DNA from 4 places in the Massilia sp. genome. Region 3 is predicted to be linked to each of the others. Evidence: predicted binding sites of a transcription regulator. Region 3 holds the regulator's gene; each other region holds the start of a gene.
What was found. The regulator sigma-54, encoded in region 3, starts transcription at its own class of promoters, with help from an activator protein. The targets are predictions, from matches to a motif close to TGGCANGNAANCTGCTTT.
Positions count from the first base shown of each region.

Region 1: ACK4S9_RS03645 (PEP-CTERM sorting domain-containing protein) is a predicted target of sigma-54. The motif match lies at 1,077-1,094, and genes of this name have one in related genera.
Region 2: prpB (methylisocitrate lyase) is a predicted target of sigma-54. The motif match lies at 1,056-1,073, and genes of this name have one in related genera.
Region 4: ACK4S9_RS04660 (PEP-CTERM sorting domain-containing protein) is a predicted target of sigma-54. The motif match lies at 1,272-1,289, and genes of this name have one in related genera.

Region 1 is NZ_JBKBOV010000004.1:60,313-62,511, reverse strand. It holds gene ACK4S9_RS03655 (sialidase family protein) at 1-63, shown strand, start outside; tRNA gene ACK4S9_RS03650 (tRNA-Gly) at 107-180, opposite strand; gene ACK4S9_RS03645 (PEP-CTERM sorting domain-containing protein) at 307-1,041, opposite strand; gene ACK4S9_RS03640 (TraB/GumN family protein) at 1,211-2,199, opposite strand, start outside.
Region 2 is NZ_JBKBOV010000017.1:58,473-60,671, forward strand. It holds gene prpC (2-methylcitrate synthase) at 1-99, opposite strand, end outside; gene prpB (methylisocitrate lyase) at 123-1,013, opposite strand; gene ACK4S9_RS11475 (cation acetate symporter) at 1,216-2,199, opposite strand, start outside.
Region 3 is NZ_JBKBOV010000021.1:55,476-57,674, forward strand. It holds gene lptB (LPS export ABC transporter ATP-binding protein) at 1-288, shown strand, start outside; gene ACK4S9_RS12895 (RNA polymerase factor sigma-54) at 304-1,779, shown strand; gene hpf (ribosome hibernation-promoting factor, HPF/YfiA family) at 1,838-2,191, shown strand.
Region 4 is NZ_JBKBOV010000005.1:105,418-107,616, reverse strand. It holds gene ACK4S9_RS04665 (M61 family metallopeptidase) at 1-535, shown strand, start outside; gene ACK4S9_RS04660 (PEP-CTERM sorting domain-containing protein) at 636-1,223, opposite strand; gene ACK4S9_RS04655 (TonB-dependent receptor plug domain-containing protein) at 1,505-2,199, shown strand, end outside.

The sequences.
Region 1 (2,199 bases), on a different contig from region 3:
CTCGCCCAGGGGCGCGGCAGCCGCGTTTGGGTGATGCGGGGACACTTGCCCGATTCTCGCTGAAGAGTCGGCGGCGTGACAGCTTGGGGGATGGGATACCGAGGACTGGAGCGGGTGAAGGGAATCGAACCCTCGTCGTAAGCTTGGGAAGCTTCTGCTCTACCATTGAGCTACACCCGCGTTGCCTGCATTCTACGCGTGTTTTCCGGGCTTTGACAAATCCTCAAGCTTCTTCAGCCTGCCGGCGCAGACAAGCAAAACGCCCGGCCTGACGCCGGGCGTCGAACGCAGACGTTCTGTTAAGGCTCAGGCTTGTTGCTTGCGGCGACGCGCGGCGACCAGGCCTGCGGCGCCGAGGCCCAGCAGCGCGAACACGCCTGGCTCCGGCACTTCGCCGACCTGGACATTGATGGCGCTGCGGCCCAGTTCATCGCCCTGGCCGTTGTACGCCGCCAGGATGAAGCTATAGTGGCCGTTTGCCTGCGGATTGAAGCTGGCGCCACCTGTTGGCGGGGTTACCAAGGGCGACGGCGTGGCGAGGAAAGCGAACAGCATGTTCTGGGAATCCTGCTTGGTATCCAGGGCAGTTCCGCCGGCGCCGATCGAGAAGAATGTACTCAGGTCGAGAACGCCCAGTTTGTCCTCGTCCGTATTCATGCCCGCATCGAGGTCGTAGAACAGCTTGAAGCTCAGTCCACTTTCGGCGATGGTCGGCTGGTCGACATGGACGTAATACCCCACATTCCAGGTCGAGCCCAGCACATTCTTGGGCGAGAGCGTGGTGCCCGGGGTTGCGAAGTACGTCCCCTCGCCATCGTTGAGCAGCTTGGGCGCGTCGTAGCGCTGGTGCGCCGTGAGGGCAATGGTGAAGCCTTCGCGGTAAGTGATCGCGGACGGATTGTTCGGAATGCCGGAGCCGCCGTAGGTAGCCCCCGCCAGCGGGCCGAAGCTCGTGTACTCGGGCGAAACAGGCGCGGCTGTGGCAAAGGCCGAAGCAGCGCCCAGCAACAGGCTGATTACAAGATGCGATACGGTATGCATGACTGATCTCCCTAAAACTTTTGGACGGGAGACATGTAGCAATTCTCATACCAATGTTGAGCTTGGTAAACTTTACTCTTTGAAAACAATAGTTTAGTGCCAGCTACATTGCTGCTCTAATGAAATTTTCGTGCAGGTGTAAAGTTTTTCGACGGCCCAAGTGCGCCACTCACTCCGGCTGCTCGACCTTGTACCCCTTCGCCGCCAGCGCCGCCACCAGGCCCTTTGGATCGAGCAGGTCCTTCATCGCCAGCACCGCGAAGCTCGAGCTGTTCTTCGCCAGCGCGGCCTCCGCATTGGCGAGCCACATGGCGCGATGGCGCTCTTCCGCCCCCTGGAAGGCCAGATGCTCACGCAGCACCGCGCTATTGCGGATCGCGTTGCTGCAGCTTTCCTGCTCGTTGAAATCGAGCTTGCGGATGGCGTCGATGTCGCCCTTGGCCCAGGCGTTGGCGCGCACGCGCATCGCATCGATGTCGGTTTCCAGGCGTTTCAGGGTGTTCGAAAAACAGGCCACATCGTCGAGCTGCGATTTCTTGAAGTCCTTGATCAGCTGGCGCGGGTTGTCGACCTTCAGTTCATTGACCGTCTTCGTGACCTTGAGCTTGTTCTGCTCGACGAGCTTCTCGACCTGCTTGCGCACGTCGGTGCTGGTGGTAAGGCCGGCCTGCTTCAGCGCGGCGCTGAACAGCTCGTTGGCCACGAAGATCGGCCGGTCGCGCTCCTTGTTCTTGGGAAGGTATTTTTCCTTGAGCGGCAACCAGCGCGCGTAGACCTCGGCCGGGAGCACGTCGCGCAGCACGGCGTCGTCCGGATTCTTGTTGACGCCGATGAGGCTGGGCAGCGCCAGCGCCATCTGGAAGTAGGACGCCTCGACCCTGCTGACCGGCGGCGCCAGGTATTCCTGCGAGCGCTTGATGACGGCTTCGACTTCGTGCGAGCGCCAGTCCATCTTGACCGGCAGCGGAGAATAGGTCCCGAAGATCCACAGCACGTGCTCGTCCTTCGAGACCTTCCACATGCCCGGACCGGGCTTCTGGCCGACCACCAGGATCTGTTCGGGCGCCGCCGGCGCCTCGTCGGCAGATACCGACGTGTCAGGCGCGGTCGCGGGGACGGGCTCCCGGGCCTCGGTCTGGGCCCGGGAAGGTGCTGCGC
Region 2 (2,199 bases), on a different contig from region 3:
GCCGACCGAGCACAGTGCGGTATTGCCGGCGGCGACGCCGGACAGGGCCACCGATTTCTTCGGCTTGAACGTTGGGGTCTCGTTGTTCTGGGTGCTCATGCGTGGCTTCTCCTGAGTCTGAATTACTTGGTTTTCTTCTGGGCGAACAGCGCATCGAGCTTCTGTTCGTAGCTGTGGTAGTCGATGCGGTCGTACAGTTCGGCGCGGGTCTGCATCGTGTCCAGGACGTTCTTCTGGGTGCCGTCGCGGCGGATCGCCTCGTAGACGTTCTCGGCGGCCTTGTTCATGGCGCGGAAGGCCGACAGCGGGTACAGGGCGATGCCGACGCCGGCGCTACGCAGTTCGTCCAGCGTGAACAGCGGGGTCGCGCCGAATTCGGTGATGTTGGCCAGCACCGGCACCTTCACGGCATCGGCGAACTGTTTATACATCTCCAGGCTGGTCATGGCTTCGGGGAAGATCATGTCGGCGCCCGCTTCCACGCAGGCAACGGCGCGCTCGATGGCGGCATCCAGTCCTTCCACGGCCAGCGCGTCGGTGCGCGCCATGATGACGAAGTCCTCATCGGTACGGGCGTCGGCGGCCGCCTTCACGCGGTCCACCATCTCGTCCTTGCCGACGATCTCCTTGCCCGGGCGATGGCCGCAGCGCTTGGCGCCGACCTGGTCCTCGATGTGGCAGGCGGCGGCGCCGGCCTTGATGAGCGAGCGCACGGTGCGCGCGACGTTGAAGGCCGAGGCGCCGAAACCGGTGTCGATGTCGACCAGCAGCGGAGTATCGCACACGTCGGTGATGCGGCGCACGTCGATCAGGACGTCTTCCAGGCTCGAGATGCCGAGGTCCGGCAAGCCCAGGGAACCGGCGGCCACGCCGCCGCCCGACAGGTAGATGGCGCGGTAGCCGGCGCGCTTGGCCAGCAGCGCGTGGTTGGCGTTGATGGCGCCGATGACCTGCAGCGGGGATTCTTCCTGGACGGCCTGGCGGAACGCGGCGCCGGCGGAGTAGTGGCTCATGCTGAAGCTTTCGAATGAGGGTTGATCGGGTATGCCCTTCTTGATGCAATTGGCGTGCCAGTACGGCTTTGCTTCAAAATCAAGGACTTGGGGCGAATTCACCGGCGCTATTGTTTCATTGAAACGAAACGTGAAACAAGATTGAAACATTGTAGCAACAAAAAAACCCCGCCGTAGCGGGGTTTGGTTCAGGCGCAGGCGTCTAGTGTGCGCTTGCCGCCGACGCACCGATACCGGTTTCCGAACGCACTTCCTGCGCCTCGAAGCCGGCCTTGTCGATCGCGGCGCGCGGGCTCTTGTCGGTCACCGAGAAGAACCAGATGCCGAAGAAGCCGACCGCCATCGAGAAGATCGCCGGCGAGGTGTAGGGGAAGATCGCCGTGGCGTTGCCCAGCACGTCGACCCACACCGACTTCGAGACCAGGGTCAGCACGACCGCGGTCGCCAGGCCCAGGAAGCCACCGATGGTGGCGCCGCGGGTGGTGCAATCCTTCCACAGCACCGACATGAACAGCACCGGGAAGTTGGCCGAGGCCGCGATGGCGAAGGCCAGCGACACCATGAAGGCGACGTTCTGCTTCTCGAACGCGATCCCGAGCAGCACCGCGATCACGCCCAGGGCGATGGTGGTGATCTTCGAGACCTTCAGTTCGTCGGCGCTGTTGGCCTTGCCCTTCTTGAACACGGTCGCGTACAGGTCGTGCGACACCGCCGAGGCACCCGACAGGGTCAGGCCGGCCACCACCGCCAGGATGGTCGCGAAGGCCACCGCCGAGATGAAGCCCAGGAAGATGTCGCCGCCCACGGCGCTGGCCAGGTGCACCGCCGCCATGTTGTTGCCGCCCAGGAGCTTGCCTGCCGCATCCTTGAAGGCCGGATTGGTGCCGACCAGCACGATCGCGCCGAAGCCGATGATGAAGGTCAGGATGTAGAAGTAGCCGATCCAGGTGGTGGCCCACAGCACCGACTTGCGCGCCTCTTTCGCGCTGGGGACGGTGAAGAAGCGCATCAGGATGTGCGGCAGGCCGGCGGTGCCGAACATCAGCGCCATGCCGAAGGAAATCGCCGAGATCGGGTCTTTCAGGAAGGTGCCCGGTCCCATGATCGAATCGCCCTTGGCGTGCACCTCGGTGGCGGCCGAGAACAGCTGTTCCGGGCTGAAGTTGTATTGCGACATCACCGCGAA
Region 3 (2,199 bases):
GAGATCGCGCGCGCGCTCGCGACCAATCCGCGTTTCGTGCTGCTCGACGAACCCTTCGCCGGCGTCGATCCGATCGCGGTGATCGAGATCCAGCGCATCGTGCGCTTCCTGAAGGAGCGCAACATCGGCGTCCTGATCACCGACCACAACGTGCGCGAGACGCTCGGCATCTGCGACCGCGCCTACATCATCAACCAGGGCGCCGTGCTGGCCTCGGGCCGCCCTGACGACATCATCGCCAACGAGTCGGTGCGGCGCGTGTATCTCGGCGAGCATTTCAGGATGTAATCAAGAGCACCAGGCATGAAACAGTCCCTGCAGTTACGCACCTCGCAGCACCTGGCGCTCACGCCACAGCTGCAGCAGTCGATCCGCCTGTTGCAGCTGTCCACGCTCGAACTGCACCAGGAGATCGAGCAGATCCTGCACGACAACCCGCTGCTCGAACGGCTCGACGATCCGCTCGACCGTTCGGTGCGGCTGCTGGCCGACGGCGCGATCAATACCGCGCCGGCCAATGGCGACGCGCCGGCCGCGCAGCCGGGTGCGGAGGGACAGGACGGCGCCAAGGGCGAGCACGAAGGCGCGGACGGCGAGGACCACGGCGAGCGGGGCGATGCCGACATGGACTGGGGCGGTGAAGGCGGCGGCGCGCGTAGCGGCGACGACGAGGATGGCCGCCCGCAGCTGGAAGCCGACGGCGTCACGCTGCGCGAACACCTGGCCGAACAGATCCGGCTCACCGGCTGCAGCCTGCGCGACCGCGCGCTGGCCGAGCTGGTGATCGATGCGCTCGACGACAACGGCTACCTGGAAGAGCCGCTCGACGAGATCCATGCGCGCCTGCCGGAAGAACTCGAGATCGAGATGGACGAGCTGCGCTGCGCGCTGGCGCTGGTGCAGAGCCTGGACCCGGTGGGCGTGGGCGCGCGCAGCGCGGCCGAATGCCTGGCCCTGCAGATCCGCGGCATGCCGGGCGTGCCCCTGGTGACGCGGCGCCTCGCCTTGACGATCGTCGAAGGGTACCTGACCTGGTTCGCCCAGCGCGAATACACCAAGCTGAAAAAGGCGCTCGGCTGCGACGACGAAGACCTGCGCGAGGTGCAGGCCGTGGTGCGCCGATGCAATCCGCATCCGGGCGCGGCCTTCGGCTCGGGGGTCTCGGACTACGTGGTGCCGGACGTGATCGTGCGCCGCGCCAAGAACGGCTGGCAGGTAGCGCTGAACCCGGACGTCATGCCCAAGCTGCGCGTCAACTCGCTGTACGCGAACCTGCTCAAGCAGGGCAGGAGCGAGAGCCAGATGGGCGCGCAGCTGCAGGAAGCCAAGTGGCTGATCAAGAACATGCGCCAGCGCTTCGACACGATCCTGCGTGTTGCCGAGGCAATCGTCGAGCGCCAGCGCAACTTTTTCAGCCACGGCGCGGTTGCCATGCGCCCTCTTGTTTTGCGTGAGATAGCTGATACACTAGGCCTACACGAGAGCACGATCTCGCGTGTAACCACTCAGAAATACATGCTGACCCCGCACGGCATGTTCGAGCTGAAGTACTTCTTCGGAAGCCACGTCGCCACCGAAGCGGGGGGAGAAGCCTCCTCGACGGCGATCCGCGCGCTTATTGCGCAATTGACAGGAGCAGAAGACCCTAGGAATCCTCTATCCGACAGCAAGATCGCGGAGATGCTCGGGGAACAAGGTATGGTCATTGCGCGCCGGACGGTTGCCAAATACCGCGAAGCGCTCAAGATTCCGCCCGTCAGCCTCCGCAAATCCCTGTAAAGCACCTGCCCACTCTCACCTTGTGGCGCGGGCAGGGCACCTTCCCAAAGGAGTGTGTATGAACCTCACAATCAGCGGCCACCATCTCGAAGTCACCCCCGCCATCCGTGAATACGTTCAGAATAAGCTCGAGCGCATCACCCGCCATTTCGACCACGTGATCGACACCCACGTGTTCCTCGCCATTGATAACCTCACTGAAAAAGAAAAGCGGCAAAAGGCCGAGATCAACCTCCAGGTATCGGGCAAGATCCTGCACGTCGCAAGCGCGGCCCAGGACATGTACGCGGCCATCGACACGCTGATGGACAGGCTGGACAGGCAGGTTCTGAAACACAAATCCATGCTGCAAAATCATAACCACGTGGCGCACAAGCGCCTTCCGGACAACGGAGAAGCCGCCGCTGCGTAACGCACCGT
Region 4 (2,199 bases), on a different contig from region 3:
TGACGTCCCCGCCGTGCTGGCGGCCCTGCGCAGCGTCAGCGGCCAGGACTGGAGCGGCTGGTGGGCCCAGTATGTGGACGGCACCGCCGAGATCCCGTTCGACACCCTGCTGGCCCAGGTCGGCCTGCAGAAGCTGGTCGACGTGCCGAAGGACCAGGAGCAGAAGACCGAATGGTGGGCCGGCTGGACCCTGCGCGAAGGCAGCGACCCGGCGCTGGTCACCGTCGTCGAACGCGACAGCCCGGCATGGAAGGCCGGTGTGGTCTCGGGCGATACGCTGGTGGCGGTGAACGGCCTGCGCGTGTCCGCCAAGGACATCGGCGACAAGATGTCGCTGCTGAAGACCGCACCGTTCAAGGTGCACCTGTTCCGCCGCGACGAACTGGTGGAAAAGCAGCTCACCCCGCTGCAGCAGCCGAAGGGCAAGGCCAAGCTGAAGGCCGCGGACAAGGCGAGCGACGCGCAGAAGGCGCTGGGCGCCGCCTGGTTCGGCGTGGCGTGGCCGAAGGAAGAATCGGCGGCAAGGAAGCCTTGATGCACTAGCGTGCCGTGCGGCCCTTGCGCCGCACCCGGCACCGCACGAAACAAAAAAGAGCCCGCTCGGCGACGAGCGGGCTTTTGTCATCCGGGGATGTTCAGGCGTTCTTCCTGCGGCGGGCGTTAAGCAGGCCTGCCAGGCCCAGGCCCAGCAAGGCCAGCGATGCCGGTTCCGGCACCTCGCTCGCCACCGACGTGACGCTGAACGTGGCCTCGCGCACGTGCAGTTCCCAGCCGCCATAGCCGAGCGGGTTGGCCTGCATGCGCATCGTCACGGCCGCGTTGTCGTTCCACTTGATCGCAGCCAGTGCGTTATTCAGACCCGTCAGCGCCGTCGTGTTGTTGGCGATGTCGAAATACTGGGTATCGTAGGTATGGCGGCCGGCGCCCGCCACCTGCGTGTCCCACAGCAGCTTGTTGCCCTGGTAGAGCGTGATGAGGACGCGGTTTTCATTCGGCGATACACCACCCCAGCCCTGGTCGTAGGCGATGGCGCTGGAGGTCAGGCCGGTGACCAGGTTGGTGCCTTTGGCAAAGGTGACCGTCGACAGGTCGTACAGACCCCAGGCTTGGAAGCCATCGTAGGTGCCGCTGCCGGTGCCGGTCTGGACGACCGCAGCCGTTGCGGAAGCCGTGAAGGCGCTGGCGAGGACGATACCGATAGCAAGGTGTTTAATGATCTGCATTTTTTTATTCCCTGGTTATGTGTATGTGAATAGACTAACAATTGTCTATAAGCATTAATCGTGCTAATAGGAAAAAACGCATGCAAATCAGCAACTTATAAAATCGACATCACCACAGCAGCTCATCATGTAAATTTTTCCGACATATCCCGTCTGGCGCTACCGGTCACGCCCATGGAATAAATGAGAGTTATATATTTACAACGTTGTGTTAATGATACAGCGGCTTGGTGCCCTCTCACGGGATTGTTTAGTATTCAATTTTCCCTCGGAGTAACCAAGTGCTCACACTCAAACGCCTCCCCCAGTCGGTCCTGCGCGCCCTGTACGGCGGCGCCGCGTTCGCTACCCTGATCCCGGCCGCCTTCGCCCAGAGCGCTGCCCAGGAGCCCTCCACCACCCCGGTCGCCGCCGGCACCCCGGCGGCCCAGGACAGCAAGGGTAGCGGCGGCATCCAGAGCGTCAGCATCGTCGGCTCGCGCCGCGTCGGCAACGTCTCGGATATCGATACGCCGGTGCCGGTGGACTTCATCCCGATGACCAAGGCGGCCGAACAGGGAGGCCAGTTCGACCTGGCGCAGGTCCTGAACAACGTTTCGCCCTCGTTCAACTCGACGCGCCAGACCGGCGCCGACGGCGCCGACCTGATCGACTCCGCCGCCCTGCGCGGCCTCGGTTCGGACCAGACCCTGGTGCTGGTCAACGGCAAGCGCCGCCACACCACCGCACTGGTCAACCTGTTCGGCGCGCGCAACCGCGGCAACACCGGCACCGACATGAACGCGATCCCGCTGATGGCCATCCGTAACGTGCAGGTGCTGCGCGACGGCGCCGCCGCGCAGTACGGCTCGGACGCGATCGCCGGCGTGCTCAACATCGAACTGAAGAAGAGCCTGGGCTGCGAGATGGTCGCGGGCTTCGGCCAGTACACCGAGGGCGACGGCGACAACTACCTGGCTTCGGCCTACTGCGGCGT